Regions from separate parts of the Bartonella sp. B10834G3 genome, predicted to be linked through region 2. Evidence: predicted binding sites of a transcription regulator. Region 2 holds the regulator's gene; the other holds the start of a gene.
What was found. Region 2 encodes LexA, which represses DNA repair genes until DNA is damaged. Its sites were predicted from a motif close to TGTTCNNNNTGTGTTCNG; they were not measured.
Positions count from the first base shown of each region.

Region 1: a site for LexA is predicted at 9,985-10,002, ahead of H3S94_RS03440 (YifB family Mg chelatase-like AAA ATPase). Genes of this name have one in related genera too.

Region 1 is NZ_JACFOM010000001.1:791,669-803,459, forward strand. It holds gene H3S94_RS03410 (glycosyltransferase family 2 protein) at 1-433, shown strand, start outside; gene H3S94_RS03415 (glycosyltransferase) at 446-1,348, shown strand; gene H3S94_RS03420 (glycosyltransferase) at 1,351-2,322, shown strand; gene thpR (RNA 2',3'-cyclic phosphodiesterase) at 2,429-2,983, opposite strand; gene H3S94_RS03430 (translocation/assembly module TamB domain-containing protein) at 3,062-7,756, opposite strand; gene H3S94_RS03435 (autotransporter assembly complex family protein) at 7,756-9,699, opposite strand; gene H3S94_RS03440 (YifB family Mg chelatase-like AAA ATPase) at 10,063-11,595, shown strand.
Region 2 is NZ_JACFOM010000002.1:400,831-412,621, reverse strand. It holds gene H3S94_RS07225 (hypothetical protein) at 1-318, opposite strand, end outside; gene parC (DNA topoisomerase IV subunit A) at 450-2,699, shown strand; gene queF (preQ(1) synthase) at 2,795-3,265, opposite strand; gene queC (7-cyano-7-deazaguanine synthase QueC) at 3,308-4,015, opposite strand; gene H3S94_RS07205 (YrbL family protein) at 4,101-4,724, opposite strand; gene H3S94_RS07200 (arginyltransferase) at 4,754-5,500, opposite strand; gene rimO (30S ribosomal protein S12 methylthiotransferase RimO) at 5,618-6,931, opposite strand; gene lexA (transcriptional repressor LexA) at 7,254-7,973, opposite strand; gene H3S94_RS07185 (TetR/AcrR family transcriptional regulator) at 9,711-10,343, opposite strand; gene H3S94_RS07180 (TonB-dependent receptor) at 10,826-11,791, opposite strand, start outside.

The DNA.
Region 1 (11,791 bases), on a different contig from region 2:
CTCATTTCTTGAGCAGAAAGGTTATAACGGATTTGCCGAAGACATTCTTTTCAATTTCGAGGCGCTAAACGGAGCCGAAAAGTTGATTTTTGTTCCCGATGAATATTATTTTTATAATCGCGATAATCCGAATTCGGTTTGCGCTCTTCCTGCCAAACAGAAAGCCAACAATGATGACCGGATGACCGTACTGGCAAAAATTTTTGCGATCGCATCCAAACTGCCTTATCGCCTTGATATATCCCCGACATTGAAAAAAATTGCCGAGCAGCATATCAAATGGGGAAGAAAAGATATGGCCCGCAAATTTATAAAATCGCCCTTTGTTGGCTTGAACGAATCCGAGAAAAACTATCTTCTGGAAATAGCTGCTGACATATCGGGTCAAAAAACCAACTTCGCCAAACGACTAATCAATTTTTTCCGTCGATAAGTAAGGTTCATGATGAAAAAAACATCACAATTGCCCAAGCGTCTTTTTTACGTCTGGTTTGGTGATGATATGCCGGCTGATGTCCATGCCTGTATCCAGACCTGGAAACTTGCCATGCCCGATTATGAGATCATCAAAATTGGAGAAGAAAAATCCAAGTGGTTTGATTTTAAAGCAACACTTGAACAATGCCAATGGTTGAAAGCCGTATATGACCGCAAATTATGGGCCTATGTCTCGGATTATGTGCGTCTCAAAGTTTTGCATGATTATGGTGGCATTTATCTTGATACCGATGTCACTGCGTCAAAAAGTTTTGATCCTTTGACATCTGAATCTTTGTTTATAGGCTTTCAATCACCTACGCAGGTAAATGGTGCTGTTATAGGAGGTATGAAACACCACCCTTTTCTAAAATCTATGCTTGATTATTACGAAAAGAACGAGATCTTCAAAGGACCGCGGCATCTGTTACCAGAGATAATGACATATATCCTGAAGAGGGATTATAACTTTTCTCCATTTGATAGTCGTCGCGTTTCCAAAATAACCCGATTATCGGATATAATCATATACCCGGAAGAAACATTTTACCCGTTCCGCTATGGCGAAAAATTCAGTGATAACTGCCTTACAAAAAATAATTTCAGTATTCATTGGTGGAAAGCAAGTTGGCGAACTGAAGAAGATATGGAATGGCTGAAAACAGGGCGCCTGACTTATTTGGAGAAGCTGAAGCAAGGACGTATTCCCCAACAAGTGACATCATCCTGTCCCAAATGGTTATATCGCGTTAAAAGGAAAAGTTTTGGTGTGAAATATTATATCTTCGGCTTGCCTCTTATTGTCGTGAGAAAACCACGCCACAGAGAATATGTTTATCTTTTTAATACAATTCCTCTTTACGGCAAATAAGAATGGCTCCAGCTATATCAGTTATTATACCGGTTTATAACGTTGCTCCATGGCTGCGTGAATGCCTTGACAGCGTTGTCTCACAATCCTTCACAGACTTGGAAATTATTATTGTTGACGACGGCAGTACTGATGAAAGTCGTCAGATTATTGCCGAATATGCATCCCGCGATAAAAGAATTACCGCTATCCGAAAGCAAAATGGTGGTTTGGGTGCGGCAAGAAACACGGCAATCCCTCTCGCAACCGGTGATTACATTGCTTTTCTTGATTCGGACGATAAAATTCGTCGGGATGCATATGAAAAGCTTTATGAACCGGCAAAAAAATACGATTGCGATATTGTATATTGTCAAACAGCCTATCTTGATGACCAAACCGGCAATATCACCGAGGAAGACAACCAGACCGCACTTCCATTGTTCAAAAAGTTCAGAGGAACACATCATTCCTTTTCTCTTGAGGAAATTGAGCCTGAAAAAATCTTTTCCTATGATTCATTTGTTGTCGCATGGAACAAGATCACCAAACGCTCACTCATCGAAAAAATAAATGCACGTTTTCCTGAAGGTCTTATTTTCGAGGATATGCCGTTTTATTTCAACACGCTATTGAACGCGAAAACGCTTTCTGTGGTCTGGGAACGATTGATATATTATCGTATCAACCGGAAAAATTCGATTATGAATGCCAGCAACAGACAAGGTGAAATTGTCGAGATTTTGCAGACAATTGCGCGTGAATTGCAAGCGACAAAATCCCGCACAGGATATGATTACAAAAATGCATTGAGCCCCTTTGCCTATCAGGAACTCTGTTACAAATTCAAACAGATCGACAGGAATAAACTTGGAAAACAGATTCTCGATCAAATCTTGACGGTTGACGACAGAAAACGCTTTGAACAGGAAATGCTTCGTAAAACATCATTTGTTTCAAAATTGATGTCGAAACTGTCAAGGCACAAAAAGTAGGAACTTGCCACTCAAGGCCGACATTCGCGCGTCGATCGTGTTTATAAACCGCAATGCCGTTCCGGTTTCAGATTCAGTTCCGGTTCCGATAAATTATAAAATTTCTTCATTCAAAAGAGGAAGGCTGTCGGTCGAGCTGCCAATGCTCTTCAACAATATAAGGCCCTCCGCCAATTGACTCATGTGAAGACATCATCACAAAGCGGTTAACCGGAAAATACCCCGTTTCAAAATGGCCATGTGAAGAAAGATAGGGCAATAAATCATCAAGCTTCACCTGTTTGAGGCGAGCAACTGTCACGTGAGGAATATATTTTCCTTTATCCGATTTGAGCCCAAGTCTTTTGGCAATACGATCAATGTCGCTTTGTAAAAGCAAGAGTTCCTCACATGGTTCTACACTTGCATAAATCGAATGCGGTGTTTTTGAACCGAAAACATCAATGCCTTTGAGGCGCAAATTGAAAGACTTTCTTTCAATGTGATCAAGTGCGTGAACGAGTTCGTCAGCCATCTCGTTGTTCATATCGCCGAAGAAGCGCAATGTAATATGATAGTCCTCGACTTCGATGAAACGCGCACCAGGTAAACCGCCACGCAACAGTGACAAGGACAATGCGGCATCATGCGGCACTTCCAATGCGGCAAAAAGTCGGGGCATCATGATTCCTTACGCGTTGTGAGTGACGATGAAACGAACGCCGGAAGGCCATTTCCGGCAAAAACAATATTCCTCGTTTTAATAATCTTTTTCATAGAAAACACCAACACTTGAATCGCCTTGTGCACCAAGTGCGCCTTTGGCTTTCAAGTTTTTGGAAATATCCAGATTGACTGTGCCTTTAGTGTTGCCACCCGAACCGGCTTCGACACCGAGATAGATATTATCGCGAATATAGCGACCGGCTTTAACACCGGTATTCCCCTGTTTATCGGTCACAACATCAAGATCATCGAGACCGGTAGTCGACCGTAAGGAACCGAGAAGCGACGTGTTGGTAACACCGGCAAGTTCAGCAGCAGCAGACGCAAGTTGGGCAATCTGGAATGGTGACAGTTCGCTGATCGAACGGTTGAAAATCAAACGGGCGAGAACTTCGTCCTGAGGCAAAACAGGAACCGAAGTGAAGGAAACATTGAGCGCATTGATCGTACCGCTAACGGTTACCGTCACCGTAATGTCACTTCCTTGCGTGGTCGCAACAAAATTGACTTCAGGATTGAGATTGCCAACGAGTGTCACCGTTCCTTCTGTGAAGGTGAGGCGTTGTGAAAGAATTTCAAACCGGCCCCGCAACATCTGGAAACCGCCGACAGGATGAATATCATTGACCGGACCGAACAAACCGATTTCACCACCCAATTCGACATCAAGCCCCATACCGCGAACAAAAATCTGGTTCGGTGCACGGATATGCAATTTCAACTGGACAACGGAAGGTTTTGCGGGCGTCGTTGCAACTTTCTGTCTACCGGTATCAATTTTTGCGCGTTCAAGCGTTGTTTCAATATCTTTTGTAAGATGTTTATGTTTGACATCAATCAGAGCTGCTCCACCGAAACGATCCGGAACGGTAATTTCAGCCTTTTCGATTGTAAGATCACCACCAATCACCGGATTATTTAAAAGCCCACCCGTCACTGTTAAAGAGCCATCAACGGTAGCAACAACCATTTCGCCATCGCTATAGCGTGTGTGATTGAGGCGAACGGTCATATCGGCGGGCATTCCGGCAGAAAAATCTGTCGAGATAGAACCATTGGCAGAAATTGTGCCGCCAGCAGATGATGAGGCGGTGGCACGATCGAGCACAATACGTTCGCCACTCAAACCGGCATCAACCACAATATTGTTCAGGCGCAAATTGCTTTGCGGATCAATAAAAGTACCATTTGCAAGAGCAAAACGACCATTCAATTCCGGTTTTGTGAAGGAACCTCTGATTGTCGCATCAACATTTGCCGTGCCGGAAATTTGCGTTCCACGTTCGGCAAGGAATTGATTGGCAATTGCCAAGGGAGCAGCACCCTTGACATGAAGATCAATGCCGTCGCCTTTGACCGGAATGCGGCCAGTTGCCGACATATTAAGCCCTTGCGCACCATTTGCAGTGAATTGTTCAAGATTAAGAACATTATTTTCATAACGCGCCTGAGCATTCAAACTGATTGGCGTAAGGCCGTTTTTTGCCAACAGATCGGCTCTCAAGCCTTGGCCTGAAAGATTGAATGTTGCCGTCGGTGCTTTCAACTGTCCGCCGACGTGGGCGTGACCGGAGACGGTTCCACCAAGATTCTGATTGGCAACAAAACCATTTGCCAGAGCAACGGGCAAGTTTTTCAAGCTTATATCAAGATCGAGATTTCCTGCATCCAGCGGTACTTTGCCACTGGCCTCAACATCAAGACCGGAACCGGAAATTCTTGTATCAACATTGACCGATTTGCCATTGGTTCTCCCTTTGGCATCAAGTGCAAATGGTGCGATCTTTTTGTCTTTAAGAAGGCCGATAGACAGACCTTCGCCTTTCATATCAAAGGCAACATCAGGTGTATCCGGCGTTCCTTTTATATCGGCTTGACCGGTTAAAGTACCGGTTGCACGAATATCCGGTTTTACCAGATTGGCAAGTGAAACGGGCAAATGATCCATTTGCAACTCTAAATCAAGTTTTGCTCCGCCATCGCCTTTAATCGAAAATTTCCCGCCATTGACATCCAATATCAAAGGCGAAATCCGATAACTATCGTCAAACAAAATCACCGAAGCCGGATTTGTAAGCTTTGCATGAACCGTATCCTGCGTAACGTTCAAAGAATCCAGCGCGATCGTCAGCCGCCGATTATCCCCTTGACCGTTTTGCACTTCATCCCCGTTTGCTGGAGGGTAGATCAAGAGACCGGAAAGGTCGGCCTTGATATTGTTCTGGACATCCGCAGAAACCTGGAAAGCGGTTTTTCCATCCATATCTTTTGCTGTCGCTTTTATCGTATTGACGACAAAATTGGCAGCACGAATATCCGAAGCATTGACAAAACCATTGACACGGAAAGCGCCTTTCGGGTCATCGAGCGTCAAATTCATATCAAGGCTTTCAACATGATTTTCACCAAAAACCAGTTTGTCGACGTGGGCTTTCAGACGACCGCTCTGTTTTCCTTCACTTTCGCTTAAATTAAAGTCACCCGTCATACTGCCATGACCGTCGGTGAGCAAAAGCGCACTCAATGTTGAAATATCGCGTGCATCGATATGGATATTGCCGTCAATCAGTCCTTCAAGATTTTGCTTCAGATTACCGTTCACATGGGTTTCACCGACGAGAATGTCGAGATTATTCAGACTTTTGAACCGGTCATTATCGGAAAAACTTCCGCTTAGCTTGAGTTTCTCGCCCCCGAAAAAGCCGGTACCGTCTACAGAACCGCTCAAATAAGTGGCGACAGGAGAGGTGTTATCAAGAACGGCATTGGCAAAAATTGCCGTATCCTGCATTTTCTGGCCTGATAAAGTTGCTTCTTTTATCTTCGCCCCAAGACTTAAAGCAACAAGACGGTTATGACCACGGGCAGCACCCTGCAATTCAACGGCTCCATGCATACGGGAATTCACAAGATTAAGGTCGGAAAGCGCAAGCTGATAGTCCATATCGGCTTCATCACTCGAGAAGCTGCCATTGGCTTCAAGTTTGATATGGTTGTTACCAAGCTGAAATTGGCGTGTTGTAATTCCGGTTTCGTCGCGTTTGAGGCCGCCCGATAGTCTTACATCGCCAGCCAACAAACGATCAAGCGTCTCATTGCCGGTTTTCAAAGCCACAGTTTTTCCGGAAAGGTCAAGATCGAAAGAACCACCGACAAGGCCGATGATACCATTTGCCTCAATATCGGCTGCCCCCGAAAGCGGTTTTCCGCTTAACATTGCCAAAGGTTCCAATGTATCGGCTTGAATGCCGAGATTTCCCTTGAATTGAAGCTTCTCGACCTGCCCCTTCAGCCATAAAGTGAGCCCGTTAGCGGAAAGATTGACAGTGCGTATAGTCACCGGCTGACGGGCGAGAATATCGGCATCGACTTTCAAATTGACCAATTTTCCCAAGGCATCCGAAATCTTGCTCTTCGGCGTTGCCATGCCGTTGATTGCGCCGCTGATCTGCAACCCGACATGACGATTATTCACATCATCGAGATTTTCGGCATCCCCGCCCATATCAACAGTAATATCATGGGCAATGAAATTTTCGTTTGCAAAATTATTGACGATAAATTGCCCACTCCACATTGAGCTTTCATTGCGCCCATAATCAATATTAAGAGCTATATTATCGGCACGTGTCTTGCCTCCGGCGACAGGCAAAATAATTGCCTCACCTGTTTGCGCTTTGACTGATGCTTTGACCGCCAAACGGCGCAAAAAACCATCCGACAATGTTTCTGCATTTGCCGCTATATGAACGCCCTCACCATTGATCGAAAATTTGTCAAGGCGAAAACCGCCGTCCTTTTTCAGCAAAGCTGCCAATTCAAGCTCTGTCCTTGCCCCGAAAAATGCCCGATATTCGTCCGGCATCAAAAGGACAATTGGCCCCGACAGGTTAACATTTATCGATTTTCCGCTTTCTGTGCCCTGAAGCTTGAATTTGCCATTTAATACCGGATCGGCACCGGCTTTCATAGAAAGACCAAGCTCGAAATTATCAAGCGGTCCTTCGCCTTTTGCTATCAAAGCAACAGAGGGGCGATTTTTTATTTTTAAAAGATTGGCAACAATGCCGTTTTCCGGCTCCGAGACTTCAATATCGATTTTTGCCTTATTGGTGCTGTTGGAAATATCGGCCAACACGTCGAAATTGCCGGGCTTGTCCAGACGTTTCATAACAAGTCGGGCTGCGAGATCACCATCGGCAAGGGTTATACCGCCTTGCAACGACACTTCGGAAGGAAGATTGAATAGTGGCTCTCCGAATGCAACTGTCTTTGCATCAAGCGATTTGATGCTTATTGCAACTGGCAAGTCCGGTATAGAAAAACCCTTGGACTGTGGGCTTGGTGCCGAAGTATCAGGCAAAGGTTTTCTGAAAATATCAATTTTTTCGGCTGACAATTCGTTAATAGATACTTGTCCGCGTAATAGTGCCAAACGATTCCAGTCAAGCTTGGCATTGGTGATCTTGAGCCAGACGCCTTGTCGATCGGCAATCGTAATCGAGCCGATTGTGGCATTCGACGACAAAGCCCCTTCAATATCGGCAAAACGGATTTGCCGGTTGGGTGAGGAAATCTTGCTTTCAATAAATGACAAAACCCACGACTTTTCGGCCGCAGCCGTATCATGACCGGCGGGTGAAGAAGTCTCGGCAAAGCTTGCCGTCAAGCCTGCAAAGATCAGGAACAATGCGGTCATAAAAGCTGAAAGTGAAAAATTTTTCATCATCAGAACGCCTGCCCTATGCCAACATAAAAACCGAGATCGGGGTCACCGACCGCACCATCAAGAGGTGCTGCCACATCAAAACGCAATGGTCCGAGCCCTGTCATATAACGAACACCAATACCGGCACCGACTTTGGTATTTTCGGAAAAATCCGGTGTGGAATCAGCCCCCACAACACCGGCATCGACAAAACCGACGAGACCGATTGTATCGGTCACCATTGTGCGCAGTTCCGCCGACCCTTCGACAAGTGAACGGCCACCAATTGTATCGTGCGTATCGGTTCTGATACCGATATTGCGGTAGCCATAGCCACGTACCGAACCACCGCCACCGGCAAAGAAGAGCATATCGGAGGGGATTTCGCGCGCTTCCGGACCGGTGATCGAACCGATCTTTGCCCGCGTTGCAATGACATAGCGATCTTTTGCATCAAGTGAAAAATAGGAACGGCCTTCCAATGTCATCTTGCCGATAAAGTTTCCATAATGAATTTCGTAAATCGGTTCCAGAACAGCTTCGCCATAAAGACCATGTTTCGGATTGGATTTGTTGTCACGGCTGTCATAGAGCAAACCTCCCAAAAATCCGACTGTTGTAAAATCGCGATTGCCGAAATAATCGTCTTCCGATTTGGTTTGGGCGGCATTGAAATAAAGACGTCCGGATAATTCGTCGCTAAAAATTTGCGTTAAACCGAGCTGTCCAGTAATGCCTGTGGTTGTATAATTATCAAGAACTTCACGTTGCCCTTTGAGGCTTGCGACAAAATCGGTGTCAGGCGTAATAATACCCGGACGGGTGAAAGTCGTTCCTAACAGATAACTGAAATTTTTCGGATTATACGAATCATCCTGACTGCCGCCAATGCCGCTAATCTTGGCATCAAAACGCAAGCGTTCCGCATGACCGAACAGATCTCTGTGCATCCAATAGGCTTCAAGGCCTGCGCCATCAAGTGTTGAATAGCTGCCGCCAACGCCGAAACGATGGAGTGGCCGTTCTTGCACCGTAAGATTGAGCGGCAAACTGCCATCAGCCTTGATCTTGTCTGCTTCCCTTACATTGGCAGCACGAAATACATCAAGCCGCGCAAGCCGCTTATTGGCCTTGGCAATATCATCGGGGTCATATTCCTGCCCCTCTTTTAATCCTGTCATCCATGCAACATAGGCTGAATCCATGCGCGGTTTTTCGCTGACGTTTTTAACTGTCAAGGGACCATAATGTGCCTTTTGACCGGGCAGAACCTCGATATTGGAATCGACAGTGCGACTGGCATGATCGGCAACCACATCACGATTTTTTACGCTAGCCTTGGCGTAACCCTGCTGGCGCCAGCCCTCGATGGCTAGCTGTTCCGCCTTGAAGACCGAACCCGATTTTGCAACATCCCCTGACGCATATCCTGAATCGGCCGGAAGAGGAACTTTGTCTTTTTTGTCGTCGGTTTTTGGCGCGAGATCATGAACGCTTGCAACACCGAAATGATATTGCGGTCCGGTATCAATTGTGATGACAATGTCGGATTGGTCGGGCAATTCTGTATCTGGTCGAATATTGGCTGCTTCTGCGCCATTTACAGCAATGCTGATTGTTCCCCCGTAATAACCATCGGCATAAAGGGCTGCCAGAATTTTCCTGTAATCACCGCGCGCTTTGGCCAAAAGTCCTGCAGAACCGGAGGCAGCTTTATCTTCATCCTCGACAAGTGAAGACGCTGCCTTGACAATTTTTACGCCCGCTTCCGGTGCATTCGGAGCATTGGTCACTTTAACTTTATAATGTTTGGGAACACCGATAACGTCGGAATTTTTGTCGGTCTGGTCTTTCTTTCCCCATAAATGGATACCGAAAAGATCAAAAGCAGTTGCTGCTTGCGGGTAAGAAAAAGCGAGTGCAAAACAGGCTCCGAAAGCGACAAAAGCGCTTCCCCTCTTCAACCTCGACTTTGTACTCGTTGTTACCAAAACACTTAACTCTTTATCGCAAAACTCTGAAATTGACCCGTTTATTCACCGAATATAGCGCCCCATAGTTCCGATTCCACGTTTTTGCCGACGGCAACAGACAAACATCACCTGATGTTTTAAATATGTCTTTTTCTTCGATACCATAGGTTCTTGTCTATTCATACACAACCAAACATGATTTTGCTTCATTTTCGTCAAGGAAGTGTTAAGCGTCAATTTTCAACAGGATATAAAAACAACTATAAATTTATTATTTGTTCATGAAATGTTCTTGATTTTCACTAAAAATAATGGTTGTCTCATTTTGATACAACTCACATGAGAACAAGACAAATGGTTGCACGTATTACGACTGTTGCCTTTTCCGGCATTGACGCTTTACCTGTTGATGTTCAGGTTATGATTGCCAATGGTAAAATGGGGATGTCGATTGTCGGCCTTGCCGACAAGGCGGTTGCAGAAAGTCGCGAACGCGTGCAGGCAGCACTTCATGCCTGTGGTTTATCCATGCCGATCAAACGGATTACTGTCAATCTTGCACCGGCCGATTTACCCAAAGAAGGTTCGCATTATGATCTGCCGATAGCCGTCGGGCTTATGGTCGGAATGGGGCTTTTACCCCCTGAAATCGGGCAAAAATACGTTGTCATGGGTGAATTGGGGCTGGATGGTTCTATCGCACCGGTGAGCGGTGTCTTGCCCGCAGCCATGACCGCTGTCGCTTCCGATAAGGGGCTGATCTGCCCCGAAAAATGTGGGCCGGAAGCCGCCTGGGCAGGATCCGACATCGACATTTTAGCTCCTTCAAGTTTGCTTGCTCTGGTCAATCATTTCAAAGGTTCGCAATTTCTTTCGCCGCCACAGCCACGCCAATATATTGTTCAGAATAATTTGCCTGATCTTGCCGACATAAAGGGGCAAAATGCCGCCAAACGTGCACTCGAAGTTGCCGCTGCCGGACGCCATAATTTGTTGTTTGTCGGCCCTCCCGGAGCTGGCAAATCCATGTTGGCCGAGCGTTTACCTTCCATTTTACCGCCGCTCGATGCCCGTGAACTTCTTGATGTTTCGCTGATTGCCTCGATTGCCGGAGAAACAACGAACGGTTCTGTTTCCATTCATCGGCCTTTCCGTGCGCCCCACCATTCGGCATCCATGGCCGCTATGGTCGGCGGTGGCATTAAAGCGCGCCCCGGTGAAGTTTCACTTGCCCATAATGGTGTGTTGTTTCTCGACGAGTTTCCCGAATTTTCGCCACAGGTTCTCGATTCTTTGCGCCAGCCGCTTGAAAGCGGAGAATGCGTTGTTGCGCGTGCCAACCGGCATGTCAGCTATCCGGCGCGTATCCAGCTTGTAGCTGCCATGAACCCTTGTCGTTGTGGTATGGCAGGAGAACCGGGGCATGTTTGCGCCAAAGGCCCGAAATGCCAGCTTGATTATCAGGCACGCATTTCCGGACCATTACTCGACCGCATAGATTTGCGTATTGATGTGCCGGCCTTATCGGCACTTGAACTTATCAAACCGGCAGAAGCCGAACCAAGCCGCATTGTCGCCGAGCGCGTTAGAAAAGCACGAGATATACAGAGTAAAAGATATGCAGAACTGGGAATACCCCAAATCCGCACCAACGGCGATTGTCCTGCAAATCTGATCGAAAAAGTTGCTGTTCTTGATAGTGCCGCAACAATATTATTACAAACGATAAGCGAAAAAATGCGCCTTTCAGCGCGCGCCTACCATCGTGTCCTGAAAGTTGCTCGTACGATTGCCGATCTTGACGGTGAGACGCATCTTACCAAACGCCATCTTGCCGAAGCAGTTTCCTATCGTTTGGGAAACGAGCGACTTGCAGCCGTTGCCTGAATTATTTTCTGAAATGTTCCAATATTACTGAATATGTTGCATGAAATATTGATGAAGTAAAAGACTATCATTTGTGACTATGATGGTCTGTGCCACTACACATTCATCCGTTTTAAAACATCATAACAATCTTCCTGAATTTTTCAGAAAACAAATAAAATTTATGAGAAGAAGTGGTTTTAGTGCCGGTGCAAGT
Region 2 (11,791 bases):
TTTATCAAAAACAACGCCCTTGGCGGTACTCACATTTTGATCCGGTTCTTTCGATTGTTTGTCCGACGGTGAAGATTGATCGTTTTCCTTTCCACTATTTTGCAACTCCTGAAGCTTTATAGTTACATCACGCAAAACGATATCGTTGCCGTCAGCTTCACAATTCGATGAATCAATCGATAGTTGAGTATTTTTGATAGTTTCTTGCAAGCGGGAATTGAATGCATTCGGATCAACCGCCCATGAGTTCAGGTGAACCGTTGTTGCAGCAAAAAAAGTGCAAGTTGTTAGTAAGAATGCTTTTTTGAATTGTCTCATTGGAAGATACCTTCTCTCTTCGGACGCTTTGAAGATTAGATCTGTCTTGGTGTCATTCCTATCATAGTTAAGTAAGGCTGGAAACAAGTCCATGACTTGCGGTAGATTCTGCGAATTGCTATTCGATACCTATGTCAAATAAAGTGATTCGTTTATCCGAAAAAGACCATATAGAGCCGATAGAATTGCGTTCTGCATTGCAGGAACGTTATTTGGCTTATGCACTTTCTACGATTATGGATCGTGCATTGCCCGATGTCCGCGATGGATTGAAACCGGTTCATCGGCGCATCCTCCACGCAATGCGCCTATTAAAATTGAACCCCGATCAGGCTTACGCAAAATGCGCTCGTATTGTCGGCGATGTGATGGGAAAATTCCACCCGCATGGCGATTCATCTATCTATGATGCACTTGTGCGGTTGGCTCAGGATTTTGCTGTTCGCTATCCGCTTGTAGACGGGCAGGGGAATTTCGGCAATATTGACGGCGATAATGCTGCTGCAATGCGTTATACCGAAGCACGAATGACAGAAGTGGCGACGTTGCTTCTTGACGGTATCAACGAAAATGCTGTCGATTTTCGCCCTACTTACAACGAGGAAGATGAAGAGCCGGTTGTTTTACCGGCTGCCTTTCCTAATCTTTTGGCAAACGGGTCTTCCGGTATCGCTGTCGGTATGGCAACGTCAATTCCGCCCCATAATGTAGCCGAGCTTTGCGAAGCCGCAACATTTTTGATTGCACATCCGGACGCGACCAACGATGATCTGGTTAAATTTGTAAAAGGCCCCGATTTTCCCACCGGCGGTGTGTTAGTGGAACCGGCGGATAGTATACGTGAATCCTACAGAACCGGACGTGGTGTCTTCCGTCTTCGTGCACGTTGGCATAAGGAAGAGGGAAGTCGCGGTAGCTATTCTATCGTTGTTACAGAAATTCCTTATCAGGTACAAAAATCTCGACTGATTGAAAAGACGGCCGAGTTGTTGCTCGCCCGTCGCCTGCCAATGCTCGACGATATTCGCGACGAATCGACAAAAGATATACGCATAGTTCTGGAGCCGAAAACACGTACAGTGGATCCGGAATTGTTGATGGAATCAATCTTCAAGCTTACAGATTTTGAAGTCCGTGTCCCTCTCAACCTGAACGTGCTTACCCTTGGAAAAATACCGAATGTTCTTTCACTCGGTCAGGCTTTGCAACAATGGCTCGATCACCGCAAAGATGTCCTTGTGCGCCGTTCCGAATTCAGACTGCATGAAATTACACGCCGTCTCGAAATTTTGGGCGGTTACCTTATTGCTTATCTCAATCTTGACGAAGTCATCCGAATTATTCGCGAAGAAGATGACCCCAAAAAACAACTCATGACAAGCTTTTCTCTGACTGAAAATCAGGCAGAAGCAATTCTGAATATGAGATTGAGATCGTTGCGAAAACTGGAAGAAGTCGAGATTCGTAAAGAATTCGACACTTTAAAGGCAGAGGAAGCCGAACTTGATGCGCTCTTGCAATCCGACATAAAACAGTGGAAAGCAATTGCAAGCGAAATTGCCAAGGTTAAAAAAGTTTTCGGCCCGGATAGCCCGCTTGGCAGGCGACGCACGAGTTTTGAAGACGCTCCCGATCACGATATTAAAGATATCGAACAAGCGATGATCGAGAAAGAGCCGGTAACAATCGTTATTTCAGAGAAGGGCTGGCTAAGAGCACTTAAAGGGCACTTGAGTGATTATTCCGGCCTTACCTTCAAGGAAGATGACAGGTTAAAAATCGCATTTCCGGCTATGACAACAGATAAGATCATTGTTATGAGCACCGGTGGTAAATTTTTTACCATTGCAGCGAATGCATTGCCGGGCGGAAGGGGACATGGTGAACCTATTCGTATTCTCGTCGATATGGATAATGATGAGGATATATTAACCGCTTTCGTCCACGAGGAAGACAGGAAGTTGCTGCTTGTCTCTTACCATGCAAACGGATTTATCGTGTCTGAAAACGATGTGCTTGGAACGACGCGCAAGGGTAAGCAGGTTATGAATGTAAAACAGCCTGACGAAGCAAAACTGTGTTTGCCAGTTACCGGTGATCATCTGGCGATCGTTGGCGAAAACAGAAAAATGCTCATTTTCCCGCTCGATCAAATCTCCGAAATGACCCGTGGCAAAGGCGTGCGCCTGCAACGTTATAAAGACGGTGGCGTCAGCGACGCTATTACTTTCGATCTATCCGAAGGCCTTACATGGCGTGATGCAGCAGAAAGAAACTTTACCCGTGGCGCTGCCGAACTCGTTGAATGGTTTGGAACCCGCGGCAGTGCAGGGCGGATGGTACCAAAAGGTTTTCCAAGGTCCGGAAAGTTTTCAGGCTAATTCAAAACAATTTTTACAAGTCTACGCGCTGTAAACAATAGTTGGAATTAACTTGCTTTAATTAATCGTCATAGTGGTTATTTGACAGTTATCTATTAACCACGACCACGGTAATTGGGTACATTTTGTTCCGGAATCCAGACGTTTTCCGGCTTTTTTCCGGTTTGCCAGAAGACATCAATAGGTATACCCCCGCGAGGATACCAATACCCCCCGATGCGTAGCCAATGTGGTGACAATAATTCCACCAAACGACGGGCTATCGTGACCGTGCAATCTTCATGAAATGCACCGTGATTGCGGAATGATCCCAAATAGAGTTTCAGCGACTTACTCTCGACAAGCCATTTGTCGGGAACATAATCAATCATCAGATAAGCAAAATCCGGTTGACTGGTGATTGGACACAAAGAGGTAAACTCCGGCGCAGTAAAGCGCACACAATATTCGACATCCGCCTGAGGATTGGGAACGCGTTCCAGAACGGCATCTTCAGGAGACTCCGGAAAAGGGGCCTTCTTTCCTAATTGTTTTAAATTTTCATAAATTGAATGGTCTGAAGTCATCGACAAGAACCCTGAGAACAGAAATTGAAACAAACAAGAATGCTATTTTAACAACTTGCTATTTTTATTACGCTTGACAGCTTCAATCCAGAATTCATTATCTTCATAAATTGTTGGATCATCCACTCCGGCCAATGCGAAAGCTTCCCGCCGTTCAACGCAGGTTCCGCAGCGCCCACAATGGTGTTCTCCTCCTTTGTAGCAAGACCAAGTCTTAGTAAAAGGAACGTTGTATTTTACACCATCTTTAACAATATCCGACTTGTCGCAGCTCACATAGGGCGCAACGAGCTGACATTGCCCTTCCAGTGATAATTGTTCCATTGCGTTGAACGCATTGATAAAATTTTCACGGCAATCGGCGTAAATAAAATGATCTCCACCGTGTACTGCAATAGCAACGCTATCGCCATGTTTAGCCGAGGCAATAGCAAAGGCGATCGAAAGAAAGACAGCATTCCGATTGGGAACGACCGTGGATTTCATATTATCTTCGGCATAATAACCATCGGGAACATCAATATTATCGGTGAGTGATGATCCGGAGAGATTCTTTCCGATTGCGGAAATATCAATTGGATAATAGTCCGCGCCAAGAGCACGCGCACATTCTTTCGCAAAAAACAGTTCTTTTTTATGCCGCTGTCCGTAATCGAAAGAAATGATACCTTGAAGGCTTTTCTCGTGAGCCAGACGATAGGCGAGGGTGACGGAATCAAGTCCGCCTGAACAGATAAGATAGGTTTTCATTTTATCCCTTGTTTTTGAAACCGGGTGGGCTGCGACCGGTGTCTTTTACAGCTATCAAAGGCTTTGATAGCTGTAAAGCCTGTCATTACTTTCCGTTTTTTATTCGCTCCATAAAGCGCTGGAAACGTGCATAAACTTTAAGATTTTTCTTCGCATTGATCGAAGGAAAATAGGTTCTGAATTTCAATGCGGACTTTTCCGATATGCCATCAATAATAACAATTTCCTGTTTGCCATTTCGATGGGCAAGAACCAAATTCCACGGATTCAAATCATATAAAATAACATCGGTTTGTTTGACCCAATTCTCGAATTCATCAAGTGCATCGCGAATGGGGCTTACATCCTTGGCAAAGGCAGCTACCGGTTGCGCATAATTATTGTTCTCATCTTTTTCGGCTCTAACCACGAGCCCCCAACCGAGATCGGTTTGCTGAAGCCCGACAACCGAAAACATGTGCGGCAGCAAGGTTTCAGCATGAGGATTGACGCGGACAATCTCGAAGAATTCGTGCATATTGACAGAATTGGCACCCAACGGCTTAAAACGCTTTTTCCATTCGGCTACTTGTCTGGTTTTAGCAATCCATTCAGGGCGCAGAACTTTCACCAATAAGTCGGGGTTGTCGGGATGAACGAAGACCAGACGTGCATTTCCCTTGAAACGAGGCTTGCACCCCTTCAACTCGATCATCTCTTTAGACAACATATCAATTTCCTCGGCAGATAAACTCTGTCTTATTCTTTTGTTAACGTCCATCCGCTGGATGTCAAATGTTCTTGAGGACGGTAACGGGATTTATAGTCCATTTTCGGTGAACCTTTGACCCAATATCCCAGATAAACATAGGGAAGCCCCAATTGACGAGCTTTGCGGATGTGATCCAAGATCATGAACACTCCAAGCGAAGCGTGTTTTTCATATGGTGAATAAAAAGAATAGACCATCGAAAGACCATCATCAACTTTGTCGGTAAGAGCGGCCGCAACAAGCAAAAAATTATTTTTCTTATTCGCGTCACCGGATAGCTTTCTTCTATATTCGATTAATGACGTTTCAACCTCGGTATCTTCAACCATCATCCGGTAATCCTGAAATGTCATATCGCTCATTCCACCGCCGGCATGACGAACGCCGAGATAATTTTTAAAAAGCGAATATTGCTCCTCTGTTGCCTCACTCCCGCAAACTTCACCGACGAGATCGGCATTTTTTTTGATAATACGTTTCATTGTTCGATCAGGAACAAAATCATCCACGACAATGCGCACCGATACGCATGCGTTGCACCCGTCGCAAACAGGGCGATAAGCAATATTTTGGGAACGTCGAAAACCGCATTGCATCAAAACGGTATTTTTATCTTTTGCGAATTGTCCGGTGAGATAGGTAAATACTTTTCTCTCCCAATGCTCGGCGAGATACGGGCAGGGCGCCGGAGCTGTAAGGAAAAATTGTGGTTCATCTTTATCGCTGTGTGTCATGCTTATCGCATTTAAAGATACCGTCAAGTTGAAACAAATTTACATTTACATAGAAAACTATAGCGCAATCGCCGATCCTTCAAGGAATGATCTTTAAATAAACAGTGATCCTACCGCCTAAACTATCATACCATAGAGATCATAATCATCCGACTGTTCAATCTTTGCGGTGACGAGTTCTCCCGTCCGTATGGGACGACGTGAAGTCAAATGCACGACACCATCAACCTCCGGAGCATCATATTTCGTGCGTCCAATGCCTGTATGGCCATTCGCCTCGTCTACGAGAATTTGCAAACGTTTGCCGACTTTCTTCTTGAGCAAATTGGCCGAAATGGATTTTTGATGAACCATAAAACGGTCCCAACGGCTTTTCTTGACATCATCAGGGACTATTTCCAGCCCCATATCATTGGCCGATGCACCCTCAACAGCCTCATATTTAAAACATCCAGCCCGATCTATCTTTACTTCACTCATCCAATCAAGAAGCATTTTGAAATCTTCTTCGGTTTCTCCCGGAAAACCGACAATGAACGTTGATCTTAAAGCAAGATCAGGACAGATTTTGCGCCATTTCTCGATGCGCTGATTAATTTTTTCCAAATGCGCAGGACGCTTCATGTTGCGTAACACGTTGGGGGACGCATGTTGGAACGGTATGTCAAGATAGGGCAGAATTTTTCCATCGGCCATCAATTCGATGACATCATCGACATGCGGGTAGGGATATACATAATGCATCCGCACCCAAACACCCATATCGCCCAATTCTTTGGCGAGATCATAGAACCGTGCGCGAACCGTACGGTCTTTCCATGGACTTTCGCTATATTTAAGATCAAGCCCGTATGCACTGGTGTCTTGGGAAATGACAAGTATTTCCTTGACGCCTGCTTTCACAAGCCTTTCCGCCTCCCGCAGCACATCGGATGCCGGTCGGGAAACCAGATTTCCCCTTAATTGTGGAATAATGCAAAAACTGCAATGATTTGAACAGCCTTCGGAAATTTTTAAATAAGCATAGTGACGAGGCGTCAAACGTATTCCCTGAGGAGGAACAAGATCAACAAACGGGTCATGGACAGGCGGTGCAGCTTTATGAACAGCCTCCATAACACTCTCATACGCCTGAGGACCTGTAACAGCCAATACATTCGGATAAGTTTTTGTTACCACTTCCGGCTCTGCACCAAGGCAGCCGGTTACAATGACTTTACCGTTTTTCTTTAATGCGTCGCCGATATTGGCCAGCGATTCATCGCGGGCCGAGTCAATGAAAGCACATGTATTGACGATAACAAGATCCGCACCATCATGTCTGGGTGCTATTTCATATCCTTCAGAGCGCAATTTTGTAATGATGCGTTCAGAATCGACAAGTGCCTTAGGACATCCTAAAGAAACAAAACTAACGCGAGGAGCTGACATATCACTTCCTGTAGAAGACACGAATTTCTAAAAACGATCAGATGAGACCTAATCTATTTTGTTAAAAATACAAGTTTGTTAAAAATACAAGGCTGTTTTGCAAAAATTTCGCCAGTCCTGCCGCAGGACATATCCATCTATTCGCATTTTCATTATATCCGGACGATAATCTCGCCCGAAAAACCTCAAACGCCGCTTCTCTCCCGAACTCGTTAAAACAGCTCTAATAGAACTTCCGTCATTCCCGTTGAAAAACACTATCCGACAATTATGATTGAATTTTTTTACACCATAAACATTTAAAACATTCAATGACGTGAGCTTAATAGCGGCGTATCAAGCCGACAAGCTTGCCTTGAATTTTGATACGATTAGGACCGAATATCCTTGTTTCATAAGCAGGATTTGCAGCCTCCAAAGCAATAGACGCACCTTTTCGCCGATAACGTTTCAAGGTTGCTTCTTCATCATCAACAAGTGCCACAATAATTTCACCGGGATTTGCTGTATCTCCACGTCTGATTATAACGGTATCACCATCGAAAATTCCGGCATTAATCATAGAATCGCCCTTGACTTCCAGCGCATAATGTTCGCCGCTGCCCACCATATCGGATGGTAGAGAAAGCATATTTGTCTGGTTCTGGATTGCCGAAATAGGAACACCGGCCGCAATTCGTCCCATTACTGGAACATTCACATTGGCTGCCTGCCCACTTTCGCCACTCGACAGTTCCCTGCGAACAACATTCTTCATATTCTTGTTTTTCTGGCCATCTATAACACTGGGTGAAAACTTCCTTACGCTATTCATCGCAGGTGACATTGTTTCCGGCAGCTTCAAAACTTCAAGAGCGCGCGCACGATTGGGAAGGCGACGTATAAATCCACGCTCTTCCAATGCCGTTATCAACCGATGAATGCCGGATTTTGAAGCGAGATCCAAAGCATCCTTCATCTCGTCATAAGAGGGGGGTATACCGGTTTCTTTTAGCCGGTTATGAATAAACAGAAGCAACTCATACTGCTTGCGTGTTAACATAAAACTCTCCAATGATGCGAATCAACGAGAAACAAAACCAGAACGTACACTATATGTTCTAGTATTGTTCCACAAGTTATTTTGCGTTTTATGTTCGTATTTTTATTTTTATGTTCAAATATCCAATCTAACAGAACGTAAAATTATTTCTAACGAGTTCTGCAACATAAAATTCATCCCGATACGACCTAAAAATCGTGACTTTTATGAGAAATACATTTTTCTTCTATAGGGCTTCAAAGATTAAAGAGCATGAATTTTCTATTTTCAAAAACTTGTCTGATCCGATAGTCGATTTAGGTTTTTGACAGATCATGGACGAGTGCAAAGCGATATGGCCGTAAATATGGCAAGGGATGCAGTCAGAATTTTCCTTCTATGAGCGATTGCTTGCGCAAGGCGGAACGGCGTATTTATAGGCTAGCCATGAAAACCGACGAATTTGAATACAATAAACGCTCATAAAACAGGTTTAACATAAATTGACCTGCGACATTTCAAATCGGCAATGAGACATCATCTGGCAAAGACGAAAATTCCATAGCTGAAAAGGACGAAGTTTTCATTGGAAATGCCGATACGTTGTCGGGTGAATATTGGCATAGAAGGCATTGCGGATTGTTCGAGTGAATGGCCATATGTTATTATAGAAAAAGAAAGCGTCCATGTGATTTTGAAAACGGCATCTATGTGATTTAAGGAATTGAGTGTCTTGACGTGATAGTTGCACAATTGTTGTTTTTTAACGGTTCTCGCCCCTCCTATACAAAAAGTTCCATAATATATCTTATGCAATTATTCGAGAATAAAACTCCAGCGGCAAAAAGTACGAATGAACGAGTGAAAAAGCGCCAAAAAGCCAGAATAAGCGAATGACCAAATGACCAAATGCAGAACGATAGAACGGATAAAATGACAAGATGCCAGAATGTTAGAATGTTAGTTAGACTGACATATCCTGCTATCAAATACCGGTATAGAATTTTTATCGATCAGCGAGAAAACGGATTTTCGCCTCTTTTCCATATCTTTCGAGTTTTGGTGAAACCTCTTCCCTCGGCTTTTAAATTGCATTAGAAACCCGATTTCACAAACAAGTCTTAACGATAGTTCGGCAGAGTGCTTCAGTCATAGTTCGGAACGCTGTTTCGATTGTCGTTCGGAATGCTGTTTTGATGATGTTTTGGTATCATTCCGCGGCTATTTCAATTTCCATTTTTCGATCAAGCACGTGAATATCAATGATAACACGTGAATATCAATGACGAATGGTAGTGAATGTTCGGGCTTGTTTCACTTGCCGGATTTTACCATGCATCTTCAAATTGCATTCACTATCTTCCGATAGAATTGCGACTTTAAATTTTTCTGAAGAGCTGTCGATTTTAAAATCCATCCGAAAAAGCTTTGAAGTTTTTCGCGATATTGCAAAATCAATGTCGAAAGGTAAATTGTGCCATTTATTCAATATGTTATGAAGATGTTTTAATATTCGACATCTGGTGCTTGGTCATTAACATCTGTTAGCACTAAGGCCTATGAAAAGGTTAAGCCCGATAAACGATCGTTGGATTTTCCGATAACCATCGGCTGTCAATCAATGAAACACTAAGACATTTGCAATCTTATCAATCCGGTTTTGAATTCCGGTAACAGGCAGTGTTTTTTCACGCCGTTATTGCTTTTCAGAATTGCTCGAATTTTGAAGATAATATCGGCTTTTTAAACGCTTCCAATTTAATCGTGAGTTCCCTGCTCCTTCTCGGAAATCGTATCAAGAACGGAAAGACATCCAAGAATGAGCGCTTGTATACCGATAGCGTATTCGTCATCAATCCCCGGAATACCCAAATCGGACTGATAACGTGTTAAATCGGCTTCATCTCTATTATCGGGCAAAACACTATCGGCTACTGAAAGTGTGTGATAGGAAATAGTGAATGCCAACCAATGCGCTTGAATCAGAGAAAGATTGTAGGCTTTTGCAAGTCTTTGCTGGTGATTTGAAATCCGCTCTTCAATTGTCGGCGTAATCATATCTCTGCGCAAGAGATACGGTGTGATGCCTTGATGGGTTTCTACGAGCTTCCACATAGACGAAGCGAGCTTTACAAGATAGTCGCGCAACGCAATTTCGGGCGTCCAATGAGGCAATTCCCACTTCAAGAAAATTGTTTCGGCAACCAAGGTCTTTAAAGCTTCGAGACCGTCAACATGATTATAGAGCGCCATATGGCTCACACCCAACTTTTCAGCGACACCCACAAAGGTGATCTTGGGGATGCCAATTTCAATAGCGGCCTCCACTATCCTGTCACGACTGATTGTAGGCGGTCGCCCCCGTGGGAGCTTTTTGGGCGATTGGGTCATTATAGCAATTTTCTGAGTTTGTTATGAATGAGCGAGAAATGTATCACGGATAATTGAACGGTACAACAAAGCGTTCTGTCTTTACTGATACAGCTTATTTATTATGTGACAAGGTGGCCAACATATGGCGCGAAATAGATTTTGCTGTCTTTTTGCGGAAAAGTTAAATCGGACGCGGTATTAGTCTTTTATCTATTATGACAAGCAAATCATATCTATTATGACAAGCAAAAACAGCCAAAAAAGGGAAATATCGGTTGAGTTTCAGAATGATAACTTTAGCCGATTGTTTGTGATTTTTTCGAGCGTTCCGGCATCAATGCACACCCCCTCCCCGTTTTATATTTTATTCCCCCCTATTCAACTTTCAGCTTCTAACGAAGTGGCGGATAATTGGAATAAAAATAAAAAAGCCATACAACAATTCGCGTTCTGTATGGCTTTCTTGGCTTTTGATTGGTTCTGGTTCAATCAGATTCAAATTAGAACTTCATTTTGAGGCCGACACCAAATTCGCGCGGTTCGGTGATATAGGCCTGAATTCCGGCTACACGGTCTCTGTTTTTTTCCGTTGGTACACGTTCGTCAAACAAATTCTTCGCATAGCCAAAAATCTCCATATGATCGTTCGGTTTATATGAAATCTGCATATTGGCAATTGCATAAGAACCGACGCGCAAAGCAGGATCGTTATCGTCCGTTGAATAATAATCATCGGTATAACGGACATCGCCGCTCAAGCGAAGATTTTCGATGATGTCCCAATCGGCTCCGACATTGAACATGTAACCGGGAGCTTTTGCAAATTTTTTCCCGTCAAAGACATTGCCGCGTGTGTCACCGAATTCACTGGTGTCTGTGTGGAGAAGCCCAAGTCCACCACGCAATAGGAGGTTATCGAGAAGCTGATAATCTGCCCCCAATTCTGCACCATATGTTTTTGCTTCATCGGCATTAACAATGATGGAACCGAATTGTTTGCCGTTCATATAATCGGTAACAGAACGCTGCGAGTCCGTATAACGCGTGTAGAAAATATTCGGCGTAAATGAAAGCTTGCTATCAAGCACTGTAATACGGGAGAAAATTTCATAGTTCCAGGCTTTTTCAGCGTCGAAATTATAGTAACGTTTGCCTGAGAAGTTCAAACCTGTACCACCTGGCAGGTAGCCGCGCGATGCCATGACACCGACGGTTATATCGTCACGAATATCATAGGACAGAGAGATCTTCGGAAGTACTGCGTCAAAACTTTCGTCATAAATATGGCGAACACCGGGAACATAGCTTGCAACACCGTCATGTCGGATGCCGTCATATTGATACCGTAGACCACCTGTCAGAGCCCATTTTTCAGCAAAACGATATGTCAACTCACTGAAGACACCGACACTATCCTGATCGACGGTAAAGTCAGTCGACGCAAAATCATGTAACATATGGTTGTC